2 regions of the Pseudomonas sp. KK18 genome follow, and region 2 is predicted to be linked to the other one. Evidence: predicted binding sites of a transcription regulator. Region 2 holds the regulator's gene; the other holds the start of a gene.

Region 1 (16,021 bases), 1.5 Mb from region 2:
CGCGCCACCACTTCGATAAGGAAGCGCAGATCGGCAGGCGTGTTGTTGCTGCGGGTCTGCTCGATCAAATAGCGACTCAGGGTAACGCGGGACATGGAAGGCTCCGGAAATGGGGGGCTAAAAACCCGCGCAGTTTAACGCGAGTCGGGGCGTATTTCCTCCTATCAGAGGATTTAAACCCAATAGAGTTCATGGACTTTATTTAACGTGCCACCGGTGGCTTGCGCAGCAAACTGTAGGCCATGGCGCCCAGGGCCGCCACACCGAGCAGCAGCACGGCCCAAAGACCGAGCTTTTTCCAGTTCGGCCCGGCAACAACCGGGGCCGCGACCGCAGCCGATGTGACCACCGCCTCGCCCGCCACTTTGGCCTGCCCAAGCCCCGCGAGACGTTCGGCGCTGTAGTCCGGAATCAGGGTCGACAGCGGCAAGTTCGCGCCTTTCACCGACGGATTGCCGAGCACAAGGGTGAACGGTGGCTCGCCCCGCGCCAGGAACACCAACTGCGTGGCCCGCACCGCAAAGCTCAAGGTCGGCGCCTCCACGCCCAGGCCACCCCCACGCTCGTCCACGTCGAGCTTGAGCTGCGCAACAGCCTGGCCCGGCAACTGCAGTTCGTTCTGTAAAACGTCCTGGCCATTTTGTGTCAACCGGTAGAGCAAACCGCTGCTCATGGGCTGCCAGGCCTGATTACTTTCCCGGCGGCCCGACAAGGTGACCGGCGCCAGGCTGTTGGGTTGGCTCAAGTCGATTCGCAAGCGTTCGACGTTCAGTGCGTTGGGTAACTGCCAGCTGTATTCCCCGGCCTTGAGCCGGCTGCCCGACAACGGCTGCGACCACACCAGCGGCAACGGCAGGTTGTGGGCGCTGACACTCTCCAACTGCGCCGACGTCAGCGCCGGTGCCGCCTGGCCTTTCCACAGCAGACGCAGATACCGCGCCGACTGCCCCGGCAAACTCACTTCATGCTGCTCGACGCGCTCATCGGCAAACGACAACCGCGCCACCTGCCCTTCGCCCCAGGCGCGCCAGTGCTGCAAGTCGTCGCTGGCTTCGATGCTGAAACGCTGGAAGCCGTCGCGCTCGCTCGTCCAGTCGAGGATCAGTTGCTGCAACGGGGCCTTGATCGCACTCGCATCGAGCAGCCAGCCGCGCAGCACTTCTTCGCCGGCCTCCAGTTGGCTCGGCGGCTGCACTTGCACCAGCGTGCCGGTGGACGTGGATTGCACACGCACGCTGGGCACGGCTTCGGAGGAGTCAGCCGCAGCGTACAACGGGAACCACTTCACGTTGGACAGGCTGCGGCTTTCGGTGCTTTGCGCCGACTGCCGCGCCAGTGCGTAAGCCTGGGGCTCGCCAGCGGCGTTGAACACCCGCACATCACCCAGGTCGGCCTGACGGGCGCTCAATTGCACCGCCAGCGGCAGTTCCAGGCGGTACCACGGGCCTTCGCCACTGACCGTCAGCGGCACACGCGTGGTGAAATCGGCGGGCGTCTCCTGGGCCCAGGCCGATAACGTCGTGCACAACCCCAACAGCGCCACACTCAGCTTGCCCATCAAGAGGCCACTCCTTCAGTTTCAACCACCGGCTCGGGGCGCCTGGGCGGCAGCGGGGCGAAATAGCCCACCACCAGCAACAGCCCGCCCACACCGATAAACGATACGATCCGCGCCAGCCCGCCGCGGTTGCTCAATTCGACGAAGAACAATTTGGCCACCACCACGGCAATCAATGCCGCACCGATCAGCCACACCTCACGCCGGTGACGCAGATGGCCGCCTATCATCAGGCTCAGGGCAATCAGGGTCCACACGATCGACAGCCCGGCCTGCACCAGCATCGACTCCAGCAACGCATCCAGATGGAACGGCACGCCACCCCAGTGATGAGCCGTGCGCATCACCAGCGCAGTGAAGAAGGCGAACAACGAGACACCGGCGACCGCCTGAGCGACCAGTTCGGCGCGCGGGCCGCGTTGCGGTGCGGCACTGCGGGACCACAGGTACACACCCAGCAGCGCGAATAGCAATCCAATATCCAGCGGGTTGAGCAGCGGCACATACGGCAGCGGCTCGGCGGTGCCGTCGCTGAAGATATTCGCCAGCCAGAACCAGCCGAGCATCAACACCGCCAGCGGCAACGCGGCATACAACCGGTACTCGCGCGGGTACGCCGACACCGGCCACGGCCAACTGCGCGGCGCGGCGGCCAGCACCAGGTACAGGCTTGGCAGAATCGCCCAGCCCAGCCAGCGCCAGGCGTTGTATTCCTCGGACAGCAACAACAGGCCGTAGCGCAACTCCAGCGCCAGCATACCGATCAGCAGCCAGCAGCCGAGTACGTGCGCGGCGCCCAGGGCTTTTTCCGGGATGACCAACGCCAGGCGCCGCAGCGACACGAAATGCACCGCAAATACCGCTACCCACGCCAGCCAGGCGAAGTCCGCCGCCGGGTGATAACGCGAGCCCCACGAGCCTAGCAACACCACGCCCGCCGCCGGCATCAACAGCGTGCACAGCAAGCCCAGCGACGCCCATTGCAGCCTCAGGGCCAATACCGCCCAGATCGCCACACTCACCGCCGCTACCGCCAACAGCCAGGTGCCTTGCAGCATCGACGGTGCAAACCGCAGCACTTCGCTGACCAACGCCAGCGTCCACCAACCCGCACCCCACACCAGCAGCACGTCGGACAGCCGCTGCAAGCTCAACGCCTCGAACACCGGCGCATGAGGCCTGCGCTGCAAGCGCCAGGCACCGACCAGCGCCGCCAGCCCGAGCACCATTGGCGTCCAGAAACCGCTATGGCCCAAAGGACGCAAACCCTCGCTGGTCAGCGGCCCGAGCAGGTCCGGCACCGCGATCAGGAACGAAGCGCCGCCGATCACTTGCAGCAACAACCCGAAGACAAAACTGACGCGCTGTTGCAGGTACAGGCTCAGCCAGATGATCAACAAACCACTGGCCGCCCACACGCCGCTGGCGGTCTCCCAAGGCAGCACAAACAGCACCGCCAGGTTGATCAGCACCAACCCGGCGAGCAACACCACCGACAGGCCACGCAACAACCGCACATCGCTGCGCACCATGGTGTCCCGCGCGGCCAGCAGCATGCCGCCGATCAATGCCAGGCCAATCAGCGATGCGGTGAGCAAGCCGCTCCAGCCCGCACTGAACACCGCGCCTGAATCAGCCCCCGCTTGCAGGCGCAGCAGGAACAGCGCACCACCCAGCAGTTGCACGGCAAACGCGGTGAAGAGGAACGTACGCGAGCCGATGCGCAGGCCCACCAGCAAGGTCGCAAGACCGGCAAGCGCCCAACTGATGGCCGTGCCTTGGGTCCACAGCAGCAACGGTGCGAGCAGGTACAAGAAGCCCAGGCCCACACTGGCCAATACCGGCAAGCCTCGACGCTCCCACTGCGCCGCGTGCTCCACCGGCGCCTTGCGCAACTGGTCGAAACTGAACAGCAAGGCCGCCCCCAGCAACAACGCACCCAAGGGTGCACCGTCCAGCAGGCTGGTCTCGCCAATCCGCAATTCGCTGAGGAACGCCAGCGCCGAACCGACTTGCAACAGCAAGCCAAACGCCCGTGCCAAAGGCCGCTGCTGACGCAGGCCGAGCCAGAAAATCCCGGCGCCTTCCACGGCCCAGGCCGCCGCGGTCCAGCGTGCGTCGAGGCCCAACGGAATCGCCAGGCTGGCGAAGATCACACCCAGCGCCAGGCAAGTTTCCGCCAGCATCAAGGCGCGCCCGCCACTCAGCAAACGAGCCAGGCCCATATAGATAATGCCCAGGGCCAGCGCGCTGAACGCAGCGGCAAACTCCAGGTGCTGCACCAGCGCAAACTGCAAACCGAAGCCCACCAGCGGCGGACCGAACAGCATGCTGCCGTCGACATAATCGCCCTTGGCCGCCGACCAGCGCAGCAACGCGCCACGGCTGTCATCGTCCGGCGCGTCGCGCATCTCCAGCAACTTGCGCCGGGCGAACAACAGGCCGATGCCCAGGTACATCAGGAAAAATAGAATCAGGAACGGCTCGGTGCTCCACAGCAACTCCGGTGTATAGGAGCGCATGCCCCAGGCGAAGCCGATGCCGAAGGTGCCGACAAAACCGATCAAATTGAGCAGGCGCCAGGCCTTGAACCAGGCGATGGCGAGAATGCCTGCGTTGAGCAGGGCGAAATAGCTGAACAGCGCCACATGGTTGCCGGCGCCGGTGGACGTGAGGATCGGTGCCGCAAAACCGCCGAGGGCGGCGGCGCAGGCCAGGCCGAGGGCGTCCTGGGTAATCGCCAGGATCGCCGAGAAAACGGTGACCGCCACCAGCAAGCCGAGTGCCGCGCCGGGGTCGAGCAACGGGTGCAGGCGCATCGCGGCGAACACCGTGAGGTACAACACCGCAATGCCGGTGCCCTGCAGCATCAACCCGTAATTACTGTTGCGCAGCCGCAGCCACCAACCCAGACCCAGCAGTGCCAATGCGCAACCGGCGACACCTGCGTAACGCAACTCGATTGGCACCACCATGCCTTCAGTGGCATAGCGCAGCAGGAAGGCCAGGCCGAGGAACAACAACACCACGCCGACCCGCAGCACGGTGTTGCCACCGAACAGCCAGTTGCGGGCACCGCTGATTGCGCGCTCGATAAAGTTGGGGCCGCGAGGCACCGCAGGCGCGGCAGGTTGTTCAGGGATTTTCGCGCTCGGTTCGGCCCGCCACACATCAGCCGGCAATGGCTGGCTGGGTTCGGCCACCACGCTTGCGTAGGCGGGTTCCAGTTCGGCGGGTAATTCCCAGACGAGTTCGGGCGGCGCCGCTACCGGCAGCGGCTCTTCGACAAACACAGGTCCGGGGGTTTCAACGGCGGCAGGCCTTTCCAGCAAGGCCAGGCGTTGCTCGACCACTTTCAGGGCGTTGCGGGCAGACTCCAGCTGACGGCCTTGTTCCTCCGTACGCGAGGCGAGCATCGACAGGCGAATCGCCTGGCCAATGCCCAAACCGAGCAGCGCTCCAATGCCCGCATCACTGAACGACTCATCGAGCGTCCAGCCGAGCACCAGGCCAATCAGCATGAAAATCCATTGCATGGTCGATATCCCTAAGCAGCCCGAAGCGGGCAAAGGCGATGCTCAGTATATCGACACGGACCCCATGTGGGAGCGGGCTTGCTCGCGAAGGCGGTGGATCAGTCACAAATTTGTCGACTGACGCTGCGCTTTCGCGAGCAAGCCCGCTCCCACATTTTTTATTGCAGTGTCTAATCCAACGCTTTCCAGATTTCCGTCGCGTATTCGCGGATGGTCCGGTCCGACGAGAACCAGCCCATGCGCGCGGTATTGAGCACCGCCGAACGCCACCATTCCTTGGAGTCGTGCCAATGGGCCTCGACCCGCGCCTGGGCATCCCAGTAGGAATCGAAGTCGGCACAGACCAGGAAGCGGTCGTAGTCGATCAGCGAATCCACCAACCCGGCATAACGGCCCGGATCATCCGGTGAGAACACCCCGCCACGAATCGCTTGCAGCACATCATTCAAGCGATGGGACGCGGCGATCTCTGGCCCGGCGTTGAATTCGCCCGCGTGTTTGCGCGCTTCCACCTGCTGGGCGCTGAGGCCGAAGATGAACATGTGGTCGGCACCCACGCGCTCGTGCATCTCGACGTTGGCGCCGTCCATGGTGCCGATGGTCAGCGCGCCGTTGAGGCCGAATTTCATGTTGCTGGTGCCCGAGGCTTCAAAGCCGGCGGTGGAAATCTGCTCCGACAAGTCGGCCGCCGGAATGATGCTTTCCGCCAGGCTCACGTTGTAGTTGGGCAGGAATACCACCTTGAGCAACCCGCGCACGGTAGGGTCGTTGTTGACGGTACGGGCGATGTCGTTGGTCAGCTTGATGATCAGCTTGGCCTGGTGATAGCTGGCCGCGGCCTTGCCGGCGAAGATCTTCACCCGCGGCACCCAGTCGGTGCCCGGCTCGGCCCGGATCGCCTGGTACAGCGCGACGGTGTGCATCAGGTTCAGCAGCTGGCGCTTGTACTCGTGGATCCGCTTGACCTGCACATCGAACATCGCCGCCGGGTTGACCGAAATCCCCAGGCGCTCGTGAATGATGTCGGCCAGTGCCCGCTTACTGTGCAGGCGCTGTTCGGCGAAGGCCTTGCGAAAGGCTTGCTTCTCGGCAAACGGTTCCAGGTCTGCCAGGCGCTGTTCGGGGTTATCCAGCACGTCCGGGCCCAGTGCCTCCACCAGCATCGCCGTGAGCTTGGGGTTGGCCTGGTACAGCCAGCGGCGGAAGGTAATGCCGTTGGTTTTGTTGTTGATGCGGTCCGGGTAGAGCTTGTGCAGTTCGGAGAACACCGTGCTGCGCATCAGTTGCGTGTGCAGGCCGGATACGCCGTTGACACTGTGGGAGCCGAGGAACGCCAGGTTGCCCATGCGTACGCGGCGACCGTTGTCTTCTTCGATCAGCGAGACGGCACGCAGCACGTCGAAGTCATGGATGCCCTTGGCCCGCAGCGAGTCGATATGCTGGGCGTTGATCAGGTAGATGATCTGCATGTGCCGCGGCAGCATGCGCTCCATCAGGCCGACTGGCCAGGTTTCCAACGCCTCGGGGAGCAAGGTGTGGTTGGTGTACGACAGCGTTTCGACGGTGACGTCCCAGGCGGCATCCCACGGGATGTCGTGCAGGTCCACCAACTGACGCATCAACTCGGCCACCGCGATCGAGGGGTGAGTGTCGTTAAGCTGGATGGCCGCGTGCTCGCCCAGGCTCAATACCGAGCCGTGCATGTTCTTGTGGCGACGCAGCAGATCCTGCAACGAGGCGGAGACGAAGAAGTACTCCTGGCGCAGGCGCAGCTCCTGCCCTGCTTCGGTGCTGTCGGCCGGGTAAAGCACTCGGGAGATGCTTTCGGCGCGGGCCACTTCGGCGACGGCGCCCAGGTGGTCACCGGCGTTGAAGCGCTCCAGGTGCAGGTCTTCGACGGCCCGGGCGCGCCACAGGCGCAGGGTGTTGACGCTGGCGCCGCGCCAGCCGACGACCGGGGTGTCATACGCCACCGCGCGTACGGTTTCATTTGGCGACCAGACCTGGATCGACTTGCCGGACGCGTCCAGCACGGTTTCCACACCACCGCCAAAGCCGATCGGGTAGATCACTTCGGCGCGCTCGAACTCCCAGGGGTTGCCGAAATCCAGCCAGCGTTCGGTTTGCTCCTGCTGCCAGCCATCGACAATCGCCTGGCGAAACAGCCCGTGCTCATACCGAATGCCATAGCCATGGCCGGCAATACCCAGGGTCGACATGCTTTCCATGAAGCAGGCCGCCAGGCGGCCAAGGCCACCGTTGCCCAGGGCCGCGTCGGGCTCCAGCAGGCGAATGCGCTCCATGTCCACACCCAACTCGCTCATGGCCTCACGGGCCACGTCCAGCAAGCCAAGGTTGCTCAGGCTGTCGTAGAGCAGACGGCCGATCAGGAATTCCAGCGAGAGGTAATAGACCCGCTTCTGTCCCTTGCGGTAGATGTGCCGCGTGTGGTCCATCCAGTGGTCGACCATGTGGTCGCGGGCGGCCAGTGCGATGGCTTCAAACCAATCGTGGTCGAAGGCGTGGTCGGGGTCCTTGCCCACCGCATAGGTAAGTTTGGTCAAGACGGCATCGCGAAATGCGGCTACCTCTGCTTCTCGTACAAGCGGTTCCTGAGACATCGATGCGACCTCGGGCGAGATAGAAGGAGTTGCTAGAGCCTAGACGGTCTGACAGACGGTAGACGCTCTGGTTCGGCAGTTTTTTAACTCATTCACCTTTGCGGGAATTTGATGCAGGGGCCGTGCCCGTTTGTGGCCCGGCACAGCCTTCGAGCTGAAAGCTGGAAGATATTGTTCAAAAAACCACCAGTTCCGGTATGATCCCGCGCCGGATAACACCCCTCTTGGAAACCTGATGAAGCCTCAACTGATCGCCGCCGCGGAACTCGACCGTCTCGAGACCTGGCAGAAATACTCAAGCCATATGTGTGGCGGCTGTGTGTCGAGCTGCTGCACCCTGCCGGTTGAGGTGAAGATCAAGGACCTGATCCGCATCGGCATCGTCGATGAGTTCGAGCGTGGCGACCCGCCGAAGAACATCGCCAAGCGCTTGCAGAAGGAAGGCATCGTCGAGCGCTTCAACGCCAAATCCGAGATCTTCACCCTGCAGCGCATGAGCAACAACGATTGCCTGTACCTGGATCGTAAGAGCCGCTTCTGCACTATTTATGACAAGCGCCCGGATACTTGCCGCAATCACCCGAAAATCGGGCCGCGCCCGGGGTATTGCGCGTACAAGCCGAAGGAAGTGGTGCGCGAGACCAGGTTCAAGACCCTCGACAAGTTCTGATCCAGATTCTTATTACCTGAACTACCGCTTTCGCGAGCAAGCCCGCTCCCACACTTGACCTTACTCATCCTGAGAAAACGCGGTCGAATGTGGGAGCGGGCTTGCTCGCGAAGGGGCCCGCACAGTCACTACAGATATTGCAGGCATAAAAAAACGCCCCCGGCCTTTCGACCGGGGGCGTTTTTCATTCAGCCTGAGTTAACTCAGTTCTTGGCTTTCTTGGCAGCGCGGGTACGCTCGCCTTCGTCCAGGATCTTCTTACGCAGGCGGATCGACTTAGGCGTAACTTCGCACAGCTCGTCGTCCTGGATGAATTCCAGAGCCTGTTCCAGGGTGAAGCGAACAGGTGGAACCAGAGCGATGGTTTCGTCTTTACCCGAAGCACGCATGTTGTCGAGCTTCTTGCCTTTGGTTGGGTTGACGCCCATGTCGTTGTCACGGCTGTTCAGGCCAACGATCTGACCGTTGTAGATCTCTTGACCGTGTTCAACGAACAGCTTGCCACGCGCCTGGAGGGTTTCCAGGGAGTAGGTCAGCGCCTTGCCGGTTTCTACCGATACCAGAACACCGTTCTGACGGCCGGACATGTCGCCGGACTTCATGGTGTCGTAGCGATCGAAGATCGAGGTCAGGATGCCAGCACCGTTGGTCAGGGTCAGGAACTGGTTACGGAAACCGATCAGACCACGAGCAGGGATGTTGTATTCCAGACGCACACGGCCTTTGCCATCCGGCACCATGTTGGTCAGGTCGCCCTTACGCAGGCCCATCTCTTCCATGACCTTGCCCTGGGATTCTTCAGGGGTGTCGATGGTGACGTTTTCAAACGGTTCCTGCTTCACGCCGTCAACCTGACGGATGATCACTTCAGGACGACCAACGCCCATTTCGAAGCCTTCGCGACGCATGGTTTCGATCAGTACCGAGAGGTGCAGCTCACCACGGCCGGAAACCTTGAACTTGTCAGCCGAGTCGCCTTCTTCAACGCGCAGAGCAACGTTGTACAGCAGCTCTTTGTCCAGACGTTCCTTGATGTTACGGGAAGTCACGAACTTGCCTTCTTTACCGCAGAAAGGCGAGTCGTTTACCTGGAAGGTCATGGAAACGGTCGGCTCGTCAACGGTCAGAGGCTTCATCGCCTCGACGTTGTCCGGCTGGCACAGGGTGTCGGAGATGAACAGCGAGTCCATACCGCTCACACACACGATGTCACCGGCAAACGCTTCTTCAACGTCGATGCGGTGCAGGCCGTGGTGACCCATCAGCTTCAGGATACGACCGTTGCGCTTCTTGCCGTCGGCGCCGATGGCGACCACCGGAGTGTTCGGCTTGACGCTACCACGAGCGATACGGCCAACACCGATAACACCCAGGAAGCTGTTGTAGTCCAGTGCCGAGATTTGCATCTGGAACGGGCCTTCACGGTCAACTTTCGGAGCCGGTACGTTGTCGACGATCGACTGGTACAGCGGGGTCATGTCTTCAGCCATGTCGGTGTGTTCCAGACCGGCAATGCCGTTCAGGGCCGAGGCGTAGACGACTTTGAAGTCCAGCTGTTCTTCGGTGGCACCCAGGTTGTCGAACAGGTCGAAGATCTGGTCCAGAACCCAGTCCGGACGCGCGCCTGGACGGTCAACCTTGTTGATGCACACGATCGGACGCAGGCCGGCTTCGAAAGCCTTCTTGGTCACGAAACGGGTTTGCGGCATAGGGCCGTCTTGAGCGTCAACCAGCAGCAGAACGGAGTCAACCATCGACATTACGCGTTCAACTTCGCCGCCGAAGTCGGCGTGGCCCGGGGTATCCACGATGTTGATGTGGTAGCCGTTCCAGTTGATGGCGGTGTTTTTCGCCAGAATGGTAATACCGCGCTCTTTCTCCTGGTCGTTGGAGTCCATCACGCGCTCGTCGTTGAGCTCGTTGCGCTCCAGGGTGCCGGATTGACGCAAGAGTTTGTCTACCAGGGTGGTCTTACCATGGTCAACGTGAGCAATGATGGCGATGTTGCGTAGATTTTCGATCACTTGTGTATCTCGATCAGAGGATTCGGTGTGCTGACAGGTCGTGGCAGCGATTAACAGTAGAGTCAGGCCTTGCCGTTACAGCTTGACGGCAGAGTCGGGGGGCCGGTGACGCAGGCCACAGGCAAACAGCCCCGGGCTCTTAGCTCGGTCGATAAACGCGCACATTGGCATGCCCCTCACTGAGCAAATGGTGGGCATGCAGGCGACTCATCACGCCTTTGTCGCAATACAACAGGTACTGACGGCTGTCATCCAGTTCCTTGAAACGCGCATTCAATGCATAGAACGGCAGCGTTTGTACGTCGATGCCAGCAATTTCCAGCGGCTCGTCTTCAGCGGCATCCGGGTGACGGATGTCGATGATGATCTGACCGGCCAGAGCCTCGCTGACTTCTTCGATCTGCAAATCCTGGCCCAATTCGTCGATAACCCGATCGATCGGCACCAGCTTGGCGTTCTCAAGCGCACGCTCGAGCACCGCCATATCGAACTGTTGTTCTTCGTACTCCACGCGGTTGCGCTTGGCGTGGGTCTTGGGGTTCACCGAGATGACCCCGCAATATTCCGGCATGTGCTTGGCGAAATCCGCCGTGCCGATCTGGGTCGCCAGGTCGATGATGTCTTGCTTGTGACTGGCGATCAGCGGGCGCAGTACCAGCTTCTCGGTCACAGAGTCGATCAACGACAGGTTCGGCAGGGTCTGGCTGGACACCTGGGAAATCGCTTCACCGGTGACCAGTGCGTCGATTTCCAGCCGATCCGCGATTCGGGACGCAGCGCGTAACATCATACGCTTCAATACTACGCCCATATGACTGTTATCGACTTTCCCGAGAATTTCTCCCAGGACTTCCTCGAACGGTACGCTGACAAACAGCACCCGTTGCGAGCTGCCGTACTTCTTCCAGATGTAATGCGCGACTTCCATCACGCCCAATTCGTGTGCACGCCCGCCCAGGTTGAAGAAGCAGAAGTGGCTCATCAGCCCGCGGCGCATGATCTGGTAGGCCGCGACAGTGGAATCGAAACCGCCGGACATCAATACCAGGGTCTGTTCCAGGGCACCCAGCGGGTAGCCGCCGATGCTGTCGTGCTGGCTGTGGATCACAAACAACCGTTGGTCGCGAATTTCCATCCGCACTTCAATTTGCGGCTCTTTCAGGGAAATTCCGGCAGCGCCGCACTCGCGACGCAGCTTGCTGCCCACATATTTCTCGACATCCATGGAGCTGAACGGGTGCTTGCCGGCGCGTTTGCAACGCACTGAAAACACCTTGCCTGCCAGCACATCGCCGTAGTGCTGCTTGCACTTTTCGGTGATGTCGTCGAAGTCGCCCAGCGGGTACTCGTCGACCTGCAGGAAATGCGCGATGCCCGGCACGCAGCTCAGGCGCTCGGTCATGTCCTTCAGGGCCTTGGGGTCTGTGAGGCGGGTTTCCAGCTCGAGATTGTCCCACACACCATTCACCACCACAGCCGGGTCCAGATCGCGGAGCACGGCACGGATGTTCTTGGCCAATTGACGGATGAAACGCATCCGTACCGGTCGGCTCTTGATGGTGATCTCGGGGAAGACTTTAACGATTAATTTCATGAAAACAGCGCGCGCAGGCCCAGCCGAAAAAGGGGGGCGCGGATTATAGCGGAAATCGCTCAAGGTTTAACCAGTTAATATGCAACTGACCTTTCGCGCACCAAAACGGGTCATAAACCAAAATAAGCGCTACATTGCGGTGCGCAATTTCTTCCGTTTCAGCGGATTGCACCTTTATAGGGGCGTTTTTGTGGCAAAAAACCCATGTCGGGGCACTGGCATGCAATTTGCTCTCTTGTGAGGCAGGTTGCCTTGGTCGAGTATTCGCGCCGGCATCACCCACATTCTAAGGGCTACTCCACTACCCCAGCCCGAAGCCACCCGGAGGACACTATGTCGAAGTCGGTTCAACTCATCAAAGATCATGACGTCAAATGGATTGATCTGCGCTTCACGGACACCAAAGGCACTCAGCACCACGTGACCATGCCGGCTCGCGACGCGCTGGATGACGCCTTCTTCGAAGAAGGCAAAATGTTCGACGGCTCCTCCATTGCCGGCTGGAAAGGCATCGAAGCTTCCGACATGATCCTGATGCCGGACGACAGCACTGCCGTACTCGACCCGTTCACCGAAGACCCAACCTTGATCATCGTCTGCGACGTGATCGAGCCTTCGACCATGCAGGGCTACGACCGTGACCCACGTGCGATCGCCAAGCGTGCCGAGGAATACCTGAAGTCGACCGGTATCGGCGACACCGTATTCGTAGGCCCGGAACCAGAATTCTTCATCTTTGATTCGGTCAAGTTCAAGTCCGACATCTCTGGCTCCATGTTCAAGATCTTCTCCGAACAAGGTTCGTGGATGTCCGACCAGGACGTGGAAGGCGGCAACAAAGGCCACCGTCCAGGTATCAAAGGCGGCTACTTCCCGGTTCCTCCGTTCGACCACGACCACGAAATCCGTACCTCCATGTGCAACGCCATGGAAGAGATGGGCCTGGTCATCGAAGTTCACCACCACGAAGTGGCGACTGCCGGCCAGAACGAAATCGGCGTGAAGTTCAACACCCTGGTTGCCAAGGCTGACGAAGTTCAGACCCTGAAGTACTGCGTACACAACGTGGCTGATGCCTACGGCCGTACCGCTACCTTCATGCCTAAGCCTCTGTACGGCGATAACGGTTCGGGTATGCACGTTCACCTGTCCATCGCCAAAGAAGGCAAGAACACCTTCGCTGGCGAAGGTTATGCCGGCCTGTCCGACACTGCCCTGTACTTCATCGGCGGTATCATCAAGCACGGTAAGGCCCTGAACGGCTTCACCAACCCATCGACCAACTCCTACAAGCGTCTGGTCCCAGGTTTCGAAGCTCCGGTAATGCTCGCCTACTCGGCTCGCAACCGTTCCGCTTCGATCCGTATTCCTTACGTGTCCAGCCCTCGCGCTCGCCGTATCGAAGCCCGTTTCCCGGATCCGGCAGCCAACCCGTACCTGGCCTTCGCTGCCCTGGTCATGGCCGGCCTGGACGGTATCCAGAACAAGATCCACCCTGGCGATGCCGCCGACAAAAACTTGTACGACCTGCCGCCTGAAGAGGCCAAAGAGATCCCACAAGTGTGCGGCAGCCTGAAAGAAGCCCTGGAAGAGCTGGACAAGGGCCGTGCGTTCCTGACCAAAGGCGGCGTGTTCAGCGACGACTTTATCGATGCCTACATCGCCCTGAAAAGCGAAGAAGAAATCAAGGTCCGCACCTTCGTACACCCACTGGAATACGAGCTGTACTACAGCTGCTGATCCGGTAGCGCTGCGTAACGCGGCGTGATGAAAAAGGCCTCCTTCGGGAGGTCTTTTTTTTGCCCGCAAAACCCTGTTGGAGCGGGCTTGCCCACGAAAAATTCAAAGGCGCCGCATTTCTTCAATATTTACGCGTTATCGTTAACGACCTTCGCGAGCAAGCTCGCCCCTACAGAAGAGGGATCTGCCTTGAAACTCAAAATTGGGTTCATCTTGCTGGCCATCAGCGCCAATGTATTCGCAGCACCACCCACCCTCGCCCCGCTGCTCGACAGCATTGCCGAACGCCTGGCGATTGCCGACCAGGTGGCCCTGAGCAAATGGGACAGCCACAAGCCCGTCGAAGACCGCCCACGGGAGCAGGACGTGATCGCCAGCGTCGTCGCCCAGGCGCCGAGCTACAAACTGGCACCGGCACAGGCCGAGCAGTTTTTCTCGGCCCAGATCGAGGCGAACAAACTGGTGCAGTACGCCCACCTTTCCGACTGGCAGCTGCAAGGCAAGGCGCCGAATGACCCACGCCCGGATCTGGTCGGCCAGATCCGCCCTAAACTGGACCTGCTGCAAAAACGCCTGCTGCAACAGCTGGCGGACTTCACCCCGGAGCGCACCAACCCGCAATGCCCGCAATGGCTGGCCCAGGCCAATCACGCACCTGCCAAAGACTCGCTGCACCAGCTGGCAATGATCCGCGCCACTGCCGAGCTGTGTATCTATAAAATCTAAAATTGCGAACCCCATCAAAATGTGGGAGCGGGCTTGCTCGCATGGCGGTGTGTCAGTTGATATATGCATGACTGACACGCCGCCTTCGCGAGCAAGCCCGCTCCCACAATTTAGATCCGACCCATTCAGCCAATCAGTCGCTGCCACCAGCTTCCTGAACAGACTTTTCAAAACCGCACTATATTGGTGCGATACGCTGCACCCTTCCCACTTACGCAACCCATTTTGGTTCGAAACTTCCCGTCCAAGCTGGCAGAACGCCACAGTTTCGCGCCTTAAGCCCCCATTTCAGGGCTTTAACGCTTCTTTTCGGAGCTTTGGTTTGGTTTTTGCATTTTCCTTGTATCAGCGTGTGCCTCAAGCCCGCGCCTTGCTCCAAAAGAGGTCCTAATGACCATCAGCGACGCACTGCACCGCCTGTTACTCGACAACCTGACCACCGCGACCATTCTGCTCAATGACGAACTGCGCCTTGAGTACATGAACCCGGCGGCGGAGATGCTGCTGGCCATCAGCGGGCAGCGCAGCCATGGGCAATTCATCAGTGAGCTGTTCACTGAGTCGGCCGAGGCCTTGAGCTCGTTGCGCCAGGCCGTGGAGCAGGCGCACCCGTTCACCAAGCGCGAAGCGATGCTCACCGCCCTCACCGGCCAGACCCTCACCGTCGACTACGCGGTAACACCGATCCTCAGCCACGGCGCCACCTTGTTGCTGCTGGAGGTGCATCCCCGCGATCGCCTGCTGCGCATCACCAAGGAAGAGGCGCAGCTGTCCAAGCAGGAAACCAGCAAGATGCTGGTGCGCGGCCTGGCCCATGAGATCAAGAACCCCCTGGGCGGGATTCGCGGTGCCGCACAACTGCTGGCCCGCGAGCTGCCGGACGAAAACCTCAAGGACTACACCAACGTCATCATCGAGGAAGCCGACCGCCTGCGTAACCTGGTAGACCGCATGCTCGGCTCCAACAAGCTGCCGTCGCTGGCAATGACCAACGTGCACGAAGTGCTGGAGCGGGTTTGCCAGTTGGTGGAGGCCGAAAGCCAGGGCTGCATCACCTTGGTGCGCGACTACGACCCGAGCATTCCCGACGTATTGATCGACCGCGAGCAGATGATCCAGGCGGTGCTCAATATCGTGCGTAACGCCATGCAGGCCATCAGCAGCCAGAACGAGCTGCGCCTGGGCCGCATCAGCCTGCGCACCCGTGCCCTGCGCCAGTTCACCATTGGCCACGTGCGCCATCGCCTGGTGACCAAGGTCGAGATCATCGACAACGGCCCCGGCATCCCTGCAGAACTGCAGGAAACCATCTTTTTCCCAATGGTCAGCGGCCGCCCGGACGGTACCGGGCTCGGCCTGGCCATTACCCAGAACATCATCAGCCAGCACCAGGGTTTGATCGAATGTGAGAGCCATCCCGGTCACACCACCTTCTCGATCTTTCTGCCACTGGAACAAGGAGCCCCATCGACATGAGCCGTAGTGAAACTGTCTGGATCGTCGATGACGACCGTTCTATCCGCTGGGTCCTGGAGAAAGCCTTGCAACAGGA
Region 2 (16,021 bases):
CTGCGTGCCGGTATCGGCATGCTCGAAGGCGTGCTCAGCCTGATCCCGGGTGCCAAGGTCAGCGCCGTAGGCGTGGCCCGCAACGAAGAGACGCTGCAGGCCCACACCTACTTGGAAAAACTGGTACCGGAAATCGACGAGCGCCTGGCGATGATCATCGACCCGATGCTCGCCACCGGCAGCTCCATGGTTGCCACCATCGACCTGCTGAAAAAAGCCGGTTGCAAGGACATCCGCGCCATGGTGCTGGTGGCCGCTCCCGAAGGCATCGCCGCCGTCGAGAAAGCCCACCCGGACGTGTTGATCTACACCGCATCCATCGATGAACGCCTGAATGAACATGGCTACATCATCCCGGGCCTGGGCGATGCCGGCGACAAGATCTTCGGTACCAAGCAGAAGGACGCGTGACCATGCAGGATGAGTTCAACGACCCGCTTTGGCGCCAGATCCTGTCTGGCGCACAGATGCTCTTCGTAGCATTTGGCGCGCTGGTGTTGATGCCGCTGATCACCGGTCTCGATCCAAACGTCGCCCTGTTTACCGCAGGCTTGGGCACATTGTTGTTCCAGGTGGTTACCGGGCGCCAGGTACCGGTGTTCCTGGCGTCGAGCTTTGCGTTTATCACCCCGATCATTCTCGCCAAGGGCCAGTTCGGCCTCGCGGCGACCATGGGTGGCGTGATGGCGGCCGGCTTCGTTTACACCTTCCTGGGCCTGGCCGTGAAGATCAAGGGCACCGGTTTCATCGACCGGCTGCTGCCGCCGGTGGTGATCGGGCCGGTGATCATTTCCATTGGCCTGGCCATGGCGCCGATTGCGGCCAATATGGCGATGGGCAAGGCCGGTGACGGCAGCGAGTTGATCCACTACCAGACCGCCATGCTGATCTCGATGCCGGCGCTGCTGACCACGTTGATCGTGGCGGTGTTCGGCAAAGGCATTTTCCGCCTGGTGCCGATCATCTCCGGCGTGCTGGTGGGTTTCGCTATGTCGTTCTACTTCGGCGTAGTCGACACCGCGAAGATCGCCGCCGCACCGTGGTTCGCCCTGCCCCACTTCACCGCGCCGGAATTCAACTGGCAGGCGATCCTGTTTATCGTCCCGGTGGCCCTGGCCCCGGCGATCGAACACATCGGTGGTGTGATTGCGGTGGGCAGCGTGACCGGTCGCGACTACCTGAAGAAGCCTGGCCTGCACCGCACCCTGCTGGGTGACGGGATCGCCACCACCGCTGCCGGCCTGTTCGGCGGCCCGCCCAACACGACCTACGCGGAAGTGACGGGCGCGGTGATGCTGACCAAGAACTACAACCCGAAGATCATGACCTGGGCGGCGGTATTTGCCATCAGCCTGGCGTTTATCGGCAAGTTCGGCGCGCTGCTGCAAAGCATTCCAGTCCCGGTGATGGGCGGTATTCTGTGCCTGCTGTTCGGCTCGATTGCCGCAGTGGGGATGAACACCCTGATCCGCCACAAGATCGACCTTGGCGAAGCGCGCAACCTGGTGATTGTGTCGGTGACCCTGGTGTTCGGGATTGGCGGTGTGTTGGTAGGCACCGGCACTGGCCCGGATGACTTTGGCCTGAAGGGCATCGCCCTGTGTGCGGTGGTAGCGATTGCGTTGAATCTGCTGCTGCCGGGCAATGACGGCTGGAAGAACAGGAAGCCGGATGAGCCGCTGATCTAACTGCCAACGCAAAACCAGTGTGGGAGCGGGCTTGCTCGCGAATGCAGTGTGTCATTCAGCACATCAGTGACTGAACCACCGCATTCGCGAGCAAGCCCGCTCCCACATTTTTTGAGTTTCAGTGTGGCTTACAGCTCACCCAACGCATCGATCAGCGCCTGGTTCTGCTCAGGCGTGCCAATACTGATCCGCAGGAACTGGGCAATCCGCTCCTGCTTGAAGTGCCGCACAATCACCCCCTGCTCCCGCACCTTGGCCGCCAGCCCGGCAGCGTCGTGCCCTGGATGCCGGGCAAAGATGAAGTTGGCCGCCGACGGCAGTACTTCAAACCCCTTGGCCTGCAGTTGCGCCACCAGCTTTTCACGGCTATCGATCACCAACTTGCAGGTGTTCCGGAAGTATTCGCGGTCTTCAAAAGCGGCGGCCGCGCCGACAATCGCCAGACGGTCCAGCGGGTAGGAGTTGAAGCTGTTCTTGACCCGCTCCAGCGCCTCGATCAGGTCCGGGTGGCCCACGGCCAGGCCCACCCGCAAACCGGCCAGGGAGCGCGACTTGGAGAGGGTCTGGGTCACCAGCAGGTTCGGGTAACGGTCCACCAGGCTGATGGCGGTCTCGCCGCCGAAGTCGATATAGGCTTCATCGACCACCACCACCGAGTCCGGGCTGGCCTTGAGGATTTGCTCCACGGCGTCCAGCGCCATCAAGCAACCGGTCGGCGCGTTCGGGTTCGGGAAGATGATCCCGCCGTTGGGCCTGGCGTAGTCCGACACGCGGATCTGGAACTGTTCATCCAGCGGCACTGCGTCGAAGGCAATGCGGTACAGGCCGCAGTACACCGGGTAGAAGCTGTAGCTGATGTCCGGGAACAGCAGCGGCAGGTCGTGCTGGAACAAACCGTGGAAGATGTGCGCCAGGACTTCATCGGAGCCGTTGCCGAGGAACACCTTGCCCGCGTCGATCCCGTAGTACTTGGCCACCGCCTGCTTGAGCAGGTCGCTGTTGGGGTCCGGGTACAAACGCAGATTGTCGTTCAGCTCGGCCTGCATGGCAGCCAGCGCCTTGGGCGATGGGCCGTAGGGGTTTTCATTGGTGTTGAGTTTTACCAGCTTGGTCAGCTTCGGTTGCTCACCGGGCACGTAAGGCACGAGATCCTTGACGAGCGGGCTCCAGAATTTGCTCATGTTTCAGTTCCCCTGCTTATCGTCAACGATGCGGTATTCGGCGCTGCGGGCGTGGGCGGTCAGCGACTCGCCACGGGCCAGCACGGAAGCGGTCTTGCCCAACTCCGACGCGCCCTCTGGCGAGCAGAAGATGATCGACGAGCGCTTCTGGAAGTCATATACGCCCAGCGGCGAGGAGAACCGCGCAGTGCCCGACGTGGGCAGCACGTGATTGGGACCTGCGCAGTAGTCGCCCAGGGCTTCGCTGGTGTGGCGGCCCATGAAGATCGCGCCGGCGTGGCGAATCAGCGGCAGCCAGGCTTGTGGGTCGGCGACGGACAACTCCAGGTGTTCCGGGGCGATACGGTTGGCCACTTCGATGGCCTGCTCCATGTCGCGGACCAGGATCAGGGCGCCACGGCCATTGATCGACTTCTCGATGATCTCGGCGCGCTCCATGGTCGGCAGCAGCTTGGCGATGCTGGCGGCGACCTTGTCCAGGAATTCGGCATCCGGGCTGACGAGGATCGCCTGGGCGTCTTCGTCGTGCTCGGCCTGGGAGAACAGGTCCATGGCGATCCAGTCCGGGTCGGTCTGGCCGTCACACACCACGAGGATTTCCGAAGGGCCGGCGATCATGTCGATGCCGACCTGGCCAAATACATGGCGCTTGGCCGTGGCCACGTAGATGTTGCCCGGGCCAACCACCTTGTCGACCTTCGGCACGCTTTCGGTGCCGTAGGCCAGGGCCGCTACCGCTTGGGCGCCACCGATGGTGAACACGCGATCAACGCCCGCGATGCAGGCCGCTGCCAGCACCAGTTCGTTGATTTCGCCGCGCGGGGTAGGCACCACCATGACCACTTCGGTCACGCCGGCCACCTTGGCCGGAATCGCGTTCATCAGTACCGAGGACGGGTACGACGCTTTGCCGCCCGGCACGTACAGGCCGGCACGGTCCAGCGGCGTGACCTTCTGGCCCAGTACGGTGCCGTCGGCCTCGGTGTAGCTCCAGGAATCCTGTTTCTGTTTCTCGTGGTAGCTGCGCACCCGCGCGGCCGCCACTTCCAGGGCTTCGCGCTGGGGCGCGGTGATGCGGGTCAAGGCCAGTTCCAGGCGTTCGCGGGGCAGGATCAGGTCGGCCATGGAGGCGACATCCAGGCCATCGAACTGCCGGGTAAAATCAACCAGCGCCGCGTCACCGCGCTCGCGCACGGCCTTGATGATGTCGAGCACCCGCTGGTTGACCGAATCGTCGGACACGCTTTCCCAGCTCAGCAGATGATCCAGATGATGGGCGAAATCCGGGTCGGCAGCGTTGAGTCGGGCAATTGCAGTGGACGTGGTCATAGCGAGGGCCTCATAGGAATGGCAAAAATGCTCAGGCGCCGAAAGTTAGCAGTCGATCCGCTTGGGCACCTGAGAATTCTGGCTATGAGGCGGATAGACGGGCGCGGCTTGAGGCCGCGCGGGTGAGTCAACCGCGGTGTCGAGACTCCACTGCCTTGCGCAGGGTGTCGATCAACGCCTGGATACGGGCGTGCTGCATTTTCATCGAAGCTTTGTTGACGATCAGCCGGGAGCTGATGTCGGCGATAAAGTCCTGGGGCTCCAGGCCGTTGGCGCGCAGGGTGTTGCCGGTGTCGACCACGTCGATGATCTTGTCGGCCAGGCCGATCAGCGGTGCCAGCTCCATCGAGCCGTAAAGCTTGATGATGTCGACCTGGCGGCCTTGCTCGGCGTAGTAACGCTTGGCAACGTTGACGAACTTGGTCGCCACCCGCAGGCGGCCTTTAGGCTCGACGTCACCGACACGGCCGGCGGTCATCAGCTTGCACAGGGCGATACGCAGGTCCAGCGGCTCGTACAGGCCCTGGCCACCGTATTCCATCAACACGTCTTTGCCCGCGACGCCGAGGTCTGCCGCGCCATGTTCAACGTAAGTTGGCACATCGGTGGCACGCACGATCAGCAGGCGAACGTCGTCCTGGGTCGTGGGGATGATCAGCTTGCGGCTCTTGTCCGGATTCTCGGTCGGCACGATGCCCGCTTCAGCCAGAAGCGGCAAAGTGTCGTCAAGGATGCGGCCCTTGGACAGTGCGATGGTCAACATGGGAAACGTCAGTCCTTCATCAGGCTATTGCTGTCCGGTCGCAATCGGCGCCAGACACAGATCGAGGCCATTACAGCCTCGACTTGAAACAAATCAGCTAACAGCATACATCGTCATGTGGCGAGGGAGCTTGCTCCGGCTGGGGCGCGAAGCGGCCCTGATCTTTGTTTAAAAAGACTGGGACTGCTGCGCAGTCCAGCAGGAGCAAGCTCCCTCGCCACAATGAACGTGTTTGCAGTTCCTGGAACTAGCCCGGTACGCGGCGGATTTTCGCGCCGAGCATCTGCAGCTTCTCTTCGATGCACTCGTAACCACGGTCTATGTGGTAGATGCGGTCGATGAGGGTGTCGCCGTCAGCGCACAACGCCGAGATCACCAGGCTGGCGGAGGCACGCAGGTCGGTAGCCATCACTGGCGCGCCCTTGAGCTTCTCGATGCCGGTCACGATGGCGGTGTTGCCTTCGACCTGGATCTTGGCGCCCATGCGGTGCAGCTCGTACACGTGCATGAAGCGGTTTTCGAAGATGGTCTCGATCACGGCACCGGTGCCTTCGGCAATCGCGTTCAGGGAAATGAACTGCGCCTGCATGTCGGTCGGGAACGCCGGGTACGGAGCGGTACGCACGTTAACGGCTTTTGGCCGCTTGCCATGCATGTTCAGCTCGATCCAGTCTTCACCGGTGGTGATCTCGGCGCCGGCTTCCTTGAGTTTTTCCAGGACGGCTTCGAGGATGGTCGGATCAGTGTCCTTGACCTTGACACGGCCACCGGTGACGGCAGCCGCGACCAGGTAGGTACCGGTCTCGATGCGGTCCGGCATCACCTTGTAGGTAGCCGAATGCAGGCGTTTCACGCCATCAATGGTGATGGTGTCGGTGCCGGCGCCGGTGATGTTGGCACCCATGGCGATCAGGAAGTTGGCCAGGTCGACCACTTCCGGCTCGCGCGCGGCGTTTTGCAGCACGCTGCGGCCATTGGCCAGGGCAGCGGCCATCATGATGTTCTCGGTACCGGTCACACTGACGGTATCAAAGAAGAAGTTTGCGCCACGCAGGCCGCCTTCCGGCGCCTTGGCCTTGATGTAGCCGCCTTCGACGTCAATGGTTGCACCCATGGCTTCGAGGCCACGGATGTGCAGGTCCACCGGACGCGAACCGATGGCGCAACCGCCAGGCAGTGCGACTTCGGCTTCGCCGAACCGGGCAACCATCGGGCCCAGTACCAGGATCGAGGCGCGCATGGTTTTCACCAGCTCGTACGGTGCGATCAGGGTCTTGATGGTGCGCGGGTCGATTTCGACGCTGAGTTTCTCGTCGATCACCGGCTCGATGCCCATGCGACCGAACAACTCGATCATGGTGGTGATGTCATGCAGGTGCGGCAGGTTGGCCACGGTAACCGGGCCATCGCACAGCAAGGTCGCTGCCAGGATCGGCAGGGCGGAGTTCTTCGCCCCGGAAATACGGATCTCGCCATCAAGACGAGCACCGCCGGTAATAATCAATTTATCCATAAGAATCTCGACGCCTTGGGGGCTCAGGTGCGCTCGGCCCAGGCCGCGCGGCTGAAAAATTTCATAGTGACCGCATGGATGCTGCCATCGGTGATCCACGGGTTCAAATGGGCATAGATCTGCTGCTGACGCTTGACCGGGCTCAATGCCGCCAGTTCATCGCTAATCACGTTCAGCTGGAAATTGCAGCCTTCGCCCTCAACTTCAACATTAGTTTCGGGCAGCTTTCCTTCAAGGAAGCTTTTAACTTCTAGGGCCTGCATGATCAACCTCTATGGGCGCCCAGTGCGCGCGGGTCGCACATCATACAAAAAAGCCCCGCGCCTGCGAACCCCGCATAGCAGGACTCTGACGGGGGGCTTCTTTAATAATGTGTATTAAGGATGCGCCAACAGCTCGGTCAGACCGGAAACCTCAGCGATTTCACGCATGTCTTCGGGCAATGCACGAATGCTCACCGGCTTTTTGACGGCCTGCGCATCGCGCATGAAACACAGCAGCAACGACAAGCCGACGCTGCTGGACTTCACCACCGCCGAGCAATCCAGCACCAGCGCAGGAGCGGTACTGGCATTGATCAGCGCCTGGCCCTGCTTGCGCAGGGCGGGCCCAGTGCTGTAATCCAGCACGCCGCTGAGCAACAGCTCACCGGACTCGCCAAGGCGAATGGCCGACTCGGTCATTGGGCAGGCTTCCCGGCAGCTTTGTCGGTTTCTTCCTTGGCCTTGGCCACTTCACCGGCCCAACCGTTGATGGTTTTGTCCAGGTCGTTGCCATTGCGCTGCATGGCATCCGCGAACTGGTCACGGAACAGCTTGCCAATGTTGATGCCGTTGATGATCACGTTACGCAGTTTCCACTCGCCATTGACCTTCTCGAGCGTGTACTGCACAGGGTAGACCGCGCCGTTGTTGCCCTTGACGCTCATGTTGACGCTGGTGCGGTCACCCGACTCATCCCCGGCAGGGGCGACGGTAATCCCCTGGTTGTTGTACTCCAGCAGGGCGTTGCCGTAGAACTGGAACAAGCCCTTCTTGAAGTTTTCCTGGAATGTCTGCATCTGCGCAGGCGTAGCCTTGCGCGAATACTTGACAGTCATGATGCTTTTGGAAATACCTTCAGCATCAACAACAGGCCCGACAATCGTATTCAGCGCGTTATAGAACTGACTCGGGTCCTGCTTGTACTTTTCCTTGTTGGCACTCAGGTCAGCCAACATCTTGTTGGTGGTGTCCTGCACCAGGTCATGCGCAGAACCGCCGGCAGCGGCGTTAGCCATCAACGGCAGTGCCGCGAGCAGTACCAACAGGCCACGTCGCAAAGTAGAGATCATGAACACATTCCTCATTTGGCGTCTTTATTGACGGTATTGAGCAGGAATTTACCGATCAAGTCCTCCAGCACCAACGACGACTGTGTGTCATGAATGGTCGAACCATCCTTGAGCAGGGCAGATTCCCCGCCGACGCTGATGCCGATGTACTTCTCGCCCAGCAGGCCAGCGGTGAGGATAGACGCAGTGGAGTCAGTCGGCAGGTTATCTACCTTCTTGTCCACCTGCATGGTCACACGGCCGGTGAAGCTGTCGCGGTCCAGATCGATTGCCGTGACCTTGCCGATGGTTACACCCGCCATGGTCACTTTAGCTCTGACAGTCAAACCGGCGATATTGTCGAAGTAGGCGTAAAGTTTATAAGTATCGGCGGTGGGGCTGGCCGATAGGCCGCTGACTCGCAGGGCGAGCAACAGTAAAGCCAGGATGCCAGCCAGCAAGAAAAGGCCGACACCGATTTCCACAGTGCGGTTTTGCATCAGAAATCTCCAAACATCAAGGCGGTCAAAATGAAGTCAAGGCCCAGTACCGCCAGCGAGGCGTACACAACGGTCTTGGTGGTGGCGCGACTGATCCCTTCTGAGGTGGGCTCACAGTCATAGCCTTGGAATACGGCGATCCAGGTCACTACAAAGGCGAAGACGATGCTTTTAATGATGCCGTTGAGCACGTCGCCGCTGAAGGTCACGCTGTTTTGCATGTTGCCCCAGTAGGAGCCGTCGTAGACCCCCAGCCAGTCAACCGCGACCCAGGAACCGCCCCAGATTCCCACCACGCTGAACACCATCGCCAGCAGTGGCAGGGAAATGAAGCCGGCCCACAGGCGCGGGGCAACAATGTACTTGAGCGGATCGACACCGATCATTTCCAGGCTGGACAGCTGTTCGGTGGCCTTCATGTTGCCGATTTCGGCCGTCAGCGCCGAACCGGCACGCCCGGCAAACAGGAGAGCGGTCACCACCGGGCCCAACTCACGCAACAGCGTCAGGGCAACCATCTGCCCAACAGCCTGCTCGGACCCGTAGCTGGAGAGGATATTGAAGCCTTGCAGCGCCAGCACCATGCCGATGAACACCCCGGAGACCACGATGATCACCAGGGACATCACGCCCACGGAGTGCAGTTGCTTGATCAGCAGGCCGAAACCGCCGCCAATACCGCCGCGGCCGAGCAAGGCATGAAACAGGAAAATCGTCGAACGCCCCAGCACACCGATGATATCGATGCCGGAGCGACCGAAAAGGCGAACCTTTTCGAGTAATGATGTCTTGCGCATCAGCGCTTCCCCAGAAGATCTGAGCGGTAGTCCGCTGCCGGAAAGTGAAAAGGCACCGGGCCATCGGGATCGCCGGTCATGAATTGGCGAATGCGCGGGTTGTCTGCGTTCATCAGTTCTTCAGGCGTGCCCTGCCCCAGCACCTGGCCATCGCCCACTACATATAGGTAGTCGGCAATGCTCGCGGTCTCGGCCAGGTCGTGGGAAACCACGATACTGGTGATACCCAACGCATCATTGAGCAGGCGGATCAGGCGTACCAGCACCCCCATGGCAATCGGGTCCTGGCCAACGAAAGGCTCGTCGTACATGAGAATCTGCGGGTCGAGGGCGATGGCACGCGCCAGGGCGACACGACGCTTCATGCCTCCGGACAACTCGTCGGGCATCAAATCGATAGCACCGCGCAGCCCGACGGCCTGCAATTTCAGCAACACAATGTCACGAATCATTTCATCGGACAGCTGTGTATGCACCCGCAGCGGGAACGCCACGTTTTCGAAAACATCGAGATCGGTAAACAACGCGCCGCTCTGGAACAGGACGCCCATGTGTTTGCGGGCATCGAACAGGTCACTGCGCGAAAGGGTCGGCAGGTTCTGGCCATTGACCCAGACTTCACCGGCGGAGGGGCGCAATTGCATGCCCATCAGGCGCAGCAGCGTAGTCTTGCCGCAGCCGGAAGGCCCCATGATGCCCGTGACTTTGCCGCGGGGAATGCGAATATCCACATTATTGAAGATGCTGCGCGTACCGCGCTTGAAGGAAAGGCCCTTCAGCTCGACCGCGTAGGCGTTATCGGCACTCATCTAAACTCCTTGGGATGCAGCCTTTCACTCAGACACTTTGTTTTCGACAAATGCTTGCGCCGAATAGACAAAAAGGCCGTGCGGACCGAACTGGCCGCGAACTATATCACTGCTGGTACAGCGCCCCCAAGGCCGGAACAGAGCTTGTTCAGAAACAGGACAGCTAAAAAATCCTGGCTGAGGTTCAATCTCAACCACAGGTGGATTGAATAAAGCCTGACGAACTTGTGTGAGGGAATTGATCATTACCGTTATAATCGCCGACTTTTCGTCAGGCTATACGATTTCAGACATGAGCCAATCCAGCGACCTTATTCAATCCGCACAACGCACCATCCGCCTCGAGCTTGAAGCCGTAGAAGGCTTGCTGGCCCATATCGACGCGGATTTCGTACGCGCCTGCGAGATGATTCTGGCCAGCAAGGGCCGCGTAGTGGTGGTCGGCATGGGCAAATCCGGGCATGTCGGCAACAAGATCGCCGCCACCCTGGCGAGCACCGGGACCACCGCGTTCTTCGTGCATCCGGCCGAAGCCAGCCACGGCGACATGGGCATGATCACCCGGGACGACATCATCCTGGCACTGTCCAACTCCGGCACCACCAACGAAATCGTGACCCTGCTGCCGCTGATCAAGCGCCTGGGTATCCAGCTGATCAGCGTGACCGGCAACCCGGACTCGACGCTGGCTAAAGCCGCCGAAGTGAATTTGAACGTGCACGTTGCCCACGAGGCCTGCCCGCTGAACCTGGCACCGACCTCCTCCACCACCGCCGCCCTGGTCATGGGCGATGCGCTGGCCGTGGCATTGCTGGAAGCCCGCGGGTTTACCGCCGAAGACTTCGCGTTTTCCCACCCGGGCGGCGCCCTTGGCCGTCGCCTGCTGCTGAAAGTGGAAAACGTCATGCACGCCGGCGACGAGCTGCCACAGGTGCCACGCGGCACCTTGCTGAAAGATGCCTTGATGGAAATGACCCTCAAGCGCCTGGGCATGACCGTAATCCTGGAGTCCGACGGGCGGCTGGCCGGGGTCTTCACCGACGGCGACCTGCGCCGCACCCTGGACCGCAACCTCGACATCCAGACCGCCACCATCGACGAAGTCATGACGCCTCACGGCAAGACCGCACGCCCTGACATGCTCGCGGCCGAAGCACTGAAGATCATGGAAGACCACAAGATCCTGGCGCTGGTGGTGGTCGACAGCGACGACCGTCCGGTTGGCGCCCTGAACATGCACGACTTGCTGCGTGCGGGAGTGATGTAAATGACCACCGACCTGTTGCAACGGGGCAAGCACATCAAGCTGGCGATTTTCGACGTCGACGGCGTGCTGACGGATGGCCGCCTGTACTTTCTGGAAGACGGCAGCGAATTCAAGACGTTCAACACCCTCGACGGCCAGGGCATCAAGATGCTGATGGCGGCGGGCGTGCAAACCGGCATCATCAGCGGTCGCAAGACCCCGGTTGTGGAACGCCGCGCACAAAACCTGGGTATTCCTCACCTGTATCAGGGCCGCGAGGATAAACTGGTGGTTCTGGACGAGCTTCTTGGCCAACTCAACCTAAGCTATGAGCAGGTTGCGTACCTGGGTGACGATTTACCCGACCTGCCGGTGATTCGCCGGGTCGGCCTGGGCATGGCCGTGGCCAATGCGGCGGCGTTCGTTCGCGAACACGCCCATGGTGTAACCACCGCCCGCGGCGGCGAAGGCGCCGCCCGCGAGTTCTGCGAGTTGATTCTGCGCGCCCAAGGCAGCCTTGAAGCGGCCCACGCCGCCTACCTATAGAGCGTTTTATGCTGAGTAAAAAGATTCGCAATTTCCTGATACTTGCAGTCATCGCCGCGGTTTTCCTCGCGGTCGGCTACTGGAATATCAGCCCGGAGCGCTTCCTCGACAAGCCGGTTGCACAGGTTGACGAGAGTGCTATCGACTATTACGCCATCAACGCCCACAGCATCCAGTACCTGCCCGATGGCAAGGTCCAGTATGAAATGACCTCCGACAAGGTCGAACACTTGAAGGCATCCGAGGTCACTTTGCTGACCAAGCCGGACATGAACCTGTACCGCGGCGCCGAATTTCCGTGGCACGTCACCAGCGAGCGTGGCGAGGTCAACCCGGACGGCACCCAAGTGGAACTGATTGACTCGGTGCGGGTAGCCCGCACTGACGCCAAGAACCGCGACACCATTATTACCAGCAGTCGCATGACCGTATTCCCACAGAAGCAATATGCGCAGACCGAGCAAGACGTTAGAATTGACGGCGCTGGCGGTGTATCGACTGGCAAGGGAATGAAAGCGTATTTGAAAGAAAGCAGGATACACCTGCTATCGAACGTAAGAGGACAGTATGAGGCTCGTTAAAACCCTCCCTATTTTGCTCGGCCTGGGCGCAGCACTGGGAAGCGTGAGCGCCTGGGCTCTGCCGAACGATAGCCAGCAACCGATCCACATTCAGGCTGACGATGCGCAGCTGGATGACAAGCAAGGTATCGCGACCTACACGGGCAGCGTGATCATCACCCAGGGCTCGATGAAAGTGACGGGTAACACCGTGACACTGACTCGTACCCCGGCGGGCGATATCGACGTGGTCACTTCGGTGGGCAACCTGGCGTATTTCGAACAACTGCAGAAAGTGGGCGACCCTACGCCGGTCAAAGGCTATGGCAAGACGATCCAGTACCACGCCCAGCAAAACCGCATCGTGCTGATCGACCAGGCCCGGGTCATCAATGACGGCAACACCACCGACGGCGAAAAAATCGTCTACGACACGGTGAAGCAGATCGCCCAGGCCGGCCGTGCTACCGGCTCGAAAATCAGCACGCCGAAGCCGCGTATCGACATGGTTATCCAGCCGAAGCAGAAACCGGGCGCAGCCCAGTCGGCGCCGAAACCCGACGCGAAGAAGGCGAATTAATGGCAACCCTGAAAGCCCAGCATCTGGCCAAGGCTTATAAAAGCCGTCAGGTCGTGCGTGACGTCAGCCTGTCGATCGACAGCGGCCAGATCGTCGGTTTGCTCGGCCCCAACGGTGCCGGCAAGACCACCTGCTTCTACATGATCGTCGGCCTGGTGCAGGCCGATCAAGGCCGCGTCCTGATCGACGACCTGGACGTGAGCCACCAGCCTATGCACGGCCGTGCGCAAGCGGGTATCGGCTATCTTCCCCAGGAAGCATCGATCTTCCGCAAACTGTCGGTTTCCGACAACATCATGGCCATCCTCGAGACCCGCAAGGAACTCGACCGCGCCGGGCGCAAGAAAGAGCTGGAAAGCCTGCTGCAGGAATTCCACATCAACCACATTCGCGACAACCTCGGCATGAGCCTTTCCGGCGGCGAGCGTCGTCGTGTGGAAATCGCCCGTGCGCTGGCCACGGCGCCCAAGTTCATCCTGCTGGACGAACCTTTCGCCGGTGTCGACCCGATCTCGGTCGGCGACATCAAGCAGATCATCCATCATCTCAAGGCCAAGGGCATCGGTGTGTTGATCACCGACCACAACGTCCGTGAGACACTCGATATCTGCGAAACCGCCTACATCGTCAACGATGGACAGCTGATTGCCGAAGGTGACTCTGCCACTATCCTGGCCAACGAACTGGTCAAGGAAGTGTATCTGGGTCACGAGTTCCGCCTGTAAACACGGTGGTATCAGGCCATTCGCCATGGAGCGCGGTAGTCAATAAAAACCTCAGTATTTTTATTGTTACCGCGCTCTAGGCAAAGCCCCCGATATCAGGCATATAATTTGCTTATGTTTGGCGCTCACGCGCCCTGTCGTGGATGGCGCATTGCGCCGGCGAATAAGGTGTTAAGCCCCTGCCATGAAACCATCGCTAGTCCTGAGAATGGGCCAGCAGCTGACGATGACACCGCAGCTGCAACAGGCCATCCGCCTGCTCCAATTGTCGACCCTGGACCTGCAACAGGAAATCCAGGAGGCCCTGGAGTCCAATCCGATGCTCGAACGCCAGGAAGAAGGCGACGACTTCGATAATGCAGACCCGCTGGCCGACAACATCGAGCAAAAGCCCAACCCCGACGTACAGGAACCCTCCTACCAGGAAACCGCCCCCACGGTGGATAACCTTGAGGAAGGCGAATGGAACGAACGCATTCCCAACGAACTTCCCGTGGATACCGCCTGGGAAGACGTCTACCAGACCAGCGCCAGCAGCCTGCCCAGCAACGATGACGACGAGTGGGACTTCACCACCCGCACATCAGCCGGCGAGAGCCTGCAAAGCCATTTGCTCTGGCAGCTGAACCTGGCACCGATGTCCGATACCGATCGCCTGATCGCCGTGACCCTGATCGATTGCATCAACAACCAGGGCTACCTGGACGAGACCCTTGAAGAGATCCTCGAGGCGTTCGACCCGGAACTGGACATCGAACTGGACGAAATCGAAGCCGTCCTGCACCGCATCCAGCAATTCGAGCCGGCCGGCATCGGCGCCCGCAACCTCAGCGAGTGCCTGCTGCTGCAACTGCGCCAATTGCCGGCCAAGACGCCTTGGCTGAGCGAAGCGCAGCGCCTGGTCACCGACTACATCGACCTGCTGGGCAGCCGCGACTACAGCCAGCTGATGCGCCGCATGAAGCTCAAGGAAGATGACCTGCGCCAGATCATCGAGCTGGTGCAGAGCCTCAACCCGCGCCCGGGCTCGCAGATCGAGTCCAGCGAAGCCGAATATGTCGTGCCCGACGTGATTGTGCGCAAGGACAACGAACGCTGGCTGGTGGAGCTGAACCAGGAATCGGTGCCGCGCCTGCGGGTCAATCCGCAATACGCAGGTTTTGTGCGCCGCGCCGACACCAGCGCCGATAACACCTTCATGCGTAACCAACTGCAGGAAGCCCGCTGGTTCATCAAGAGCCTGCAGAGCCGCAACGAAACCCTGATGAAAGTCGCCACCCAGATCGTCGAGCACCAGCGCGGCTTCCTGGAATACGGCGATGAAGCAATGAAGCCGCTGGTACTGCACGACATCGCCGAGGCGGTGGGCATGCACGAATCAACGATTTCCCGGGTGACCACGCAAAAATTCATGCATACCCCACGGGGTATATATGAGCTGAAATACTTTTTCTCCAGCCACGTCAGCACCTCCGAAGGCGGTGAATGCTCGTCCACGGCGATCCGCGCGATCATCAAAAAACTGGTTGCCGCGGAAAATCAGAAAAAGCCGTTGAGTGACAGCAAGATCGCTGGTTTACTGGAGGCACAAGGCATTCAGGTCGCCCGTCGAACCGTCGCCAAGTACCGCGAGTCCCTAGGGATCGCGCCTTCCAGCGAGCGTAAGCGTTTGATGTGACGGGCGGGCCATAGCGTTCCAGTGGCGGGTATTCCTACCCGCCGCTTTATGCACTGGCAACGAAGGAGAAGCTGTATGCAAGTCAACATCAGTGGACACCATGTAGAAGTCACCCCTCCATTGCGCGAATACGTCGAGCTGAAGCTGAAGAAGCTTGAGGGCCATTTCGACAAGATCACCAACGTTCAGGTCATCATGAAGGTCGACAAGCTTCAGCAGAAAATCGAAGCGACACTTCAGATACCCGGTGGCGAAGTGGTCGCCAATGCCGAACATGAAGACATGTATGCATCAATCGACTTGCTCACAGACAAGCTTGACCGCCAACTTAAAAAGCATAAGGAAAAGCAGCAGAGCCTTCTTCAAGGCACTGGCCGCTAACACTCCCCACCCATGATCCGACTTGAAACCATCCTGACCCCCGGCCGTTCCCTCGTGAACGTGCCGGGCGGCAGTAAAAAGCGCGCCCTCGAACAAATTGCCAACCTGATCGGCCGCGAAGTGCCCGAACTGGATACGCAAGCTGTGTACGAGGCCCTGATCGCCCGTGAAAAGCTCGGCTCCACCGGCTTTGGCAACGGCATCGCCATTCCTCACTGCCGCCTGCAAGGCTGTGAGTCTCCAGTCAGCGCCCTGCTGCACCTGGACGCCCCTATCGATTTCGACGCCATCGACGGCGCGCCGGTCGACCTGCTGTTCGTGCTGCTGGTCCCGCAAGCTGCCACCGATGCGCACCTGGAACTGCTTCGGCAGATCGCCAGCATGCTCGACCGCAAGGACGTACGCGACAAACT

The links. Region 2 encodes sigma-54, which starts transcription at its own class of promoters, with help from an activator protein. Its sites were predicted from a motif close to ANTGGCATNNANNTTGCTNT; they were not measured.
Region 1: glnA (glutamate--ammonia ligase) is a predicted target of sigma-54. The motif match lies at 12,218-12,237, and genes of this name have one in related genera.

What each region holds. Positions count from the first base shown of each region.
Region 1 covers NZ_CP146605.1:423,026-439,046, reverse strand. Annotated here, with positions in the region: gene V6607_RS01955 (class 1 fructose-bisphosphatase) at 1-95, opposite strand, end outside; gene V6607_RS01950 (DUF3999 domain-containing protein) at 203-1,558, opposite strand; gene V6607_RS01945 (DUF2339 domain-containing protein) at 1,558-5,094, opposite strand; gene V6607_RS01940 (glycogen/starch/alpha-glucan phosphorylase) at 5,265-7,715, opposite strand; gene V6607_RS01935 (YkgJ family cysteine cluster protein) at 7,951-8,385, shown strand; gene typA (translational GTPase TypA) at 8,589-10,409, opposite strand; gene thiI (tRNA uracil 4-sulfurtransferase ThiI) at 10,549-12,003, opposite strand; gene glnA (glutamate--ammonia ligase) at 12,337-13,743, shown strand; gene V6607_RS01915 (chorismate mutase) at 13,933-14,469, shown strand; gene glnL (nitrogen regulation protein NR(II)) at 14,860-15,945, shown strand; gene ntrC (nitrogen regulation protein NR(I)) at 15,942-16,021, shown strand, end outside.
Region 2 covers NZ_CP146605.1:6,154,814-6,170,834, forward strand. Annotated here, with positions in the region: gene upp (uracil phosphoribosyltransferase) at 1-411, shown strand, start outside; gene V6607_RS27910 (uracil-xanthine permease family protein) at 414-1,688, shown strand; gene hisC (histidinol-phosphate transaminase) at 1,817-2,869, opposite strand; gene hisD (histidinol dehydrogenase) at 2,873-4,198, opposite strand; gene hisG (ATP phosphoribosyltransferase) at 4,326-4,961, opposite strand; gene murA (UDP-N-acetylglucosamine 1-carboxyvinyltransferase) at 5,209-6,474, opposite strand; gene V6607_RS27935 (BolA family protein) at 6,498-6,737, opposite strand; gene V6607_RS27940 (STAS domain-containing protein) at 6,852-7,157, opposite strand; gene V6607_RS27945 (ABC transporter substrate-binding protein) at 7,154-7,807, opposite strand; gene mlaD (outer membrane lipid asymmetry maintenance protein MlaD) at 7,819-8,286, opposite strand; gene mlaE (lipid asymmetry maintenance ABC transporter permease subunit MlaE) at 8,286-9,083, opposite strand; gene V6607_RS27960 (ATP-binding cassette domain-containing protein) at 9,083-9,892, opposite strand; gene V6607_RS27965 (KpsF/GutQ family sugar-phosphate isomerase) at 10,185-11,159, shown strand; gene V6607_RS27970 (HAD family hydrolase) at 11,160-11,684, shown strand; gene lptC (LPS export ABC transporter periplasmic protein LptC) at 11,693-12,265, shown strand; gene lptA (lipopolysaccharide transport periplasmic protein LptA) at 12,252-12,824, shown strand; gene lptB (LPS export ABC transporter ATP-binding protein) at 12,824-13,549, shown strand; gene V6607_RS27990 (RNA polymerase factor sigma-54) at 13,734-15,227, shown strand; gene raiA (ribosome-associated translation inhibitor RaiA) at 15,303-15,608, shown strand; gene ptsN (PTS IIA-like nitrogen regulatory protein PtsN) at 15,621-16,021, shown strand, end outside.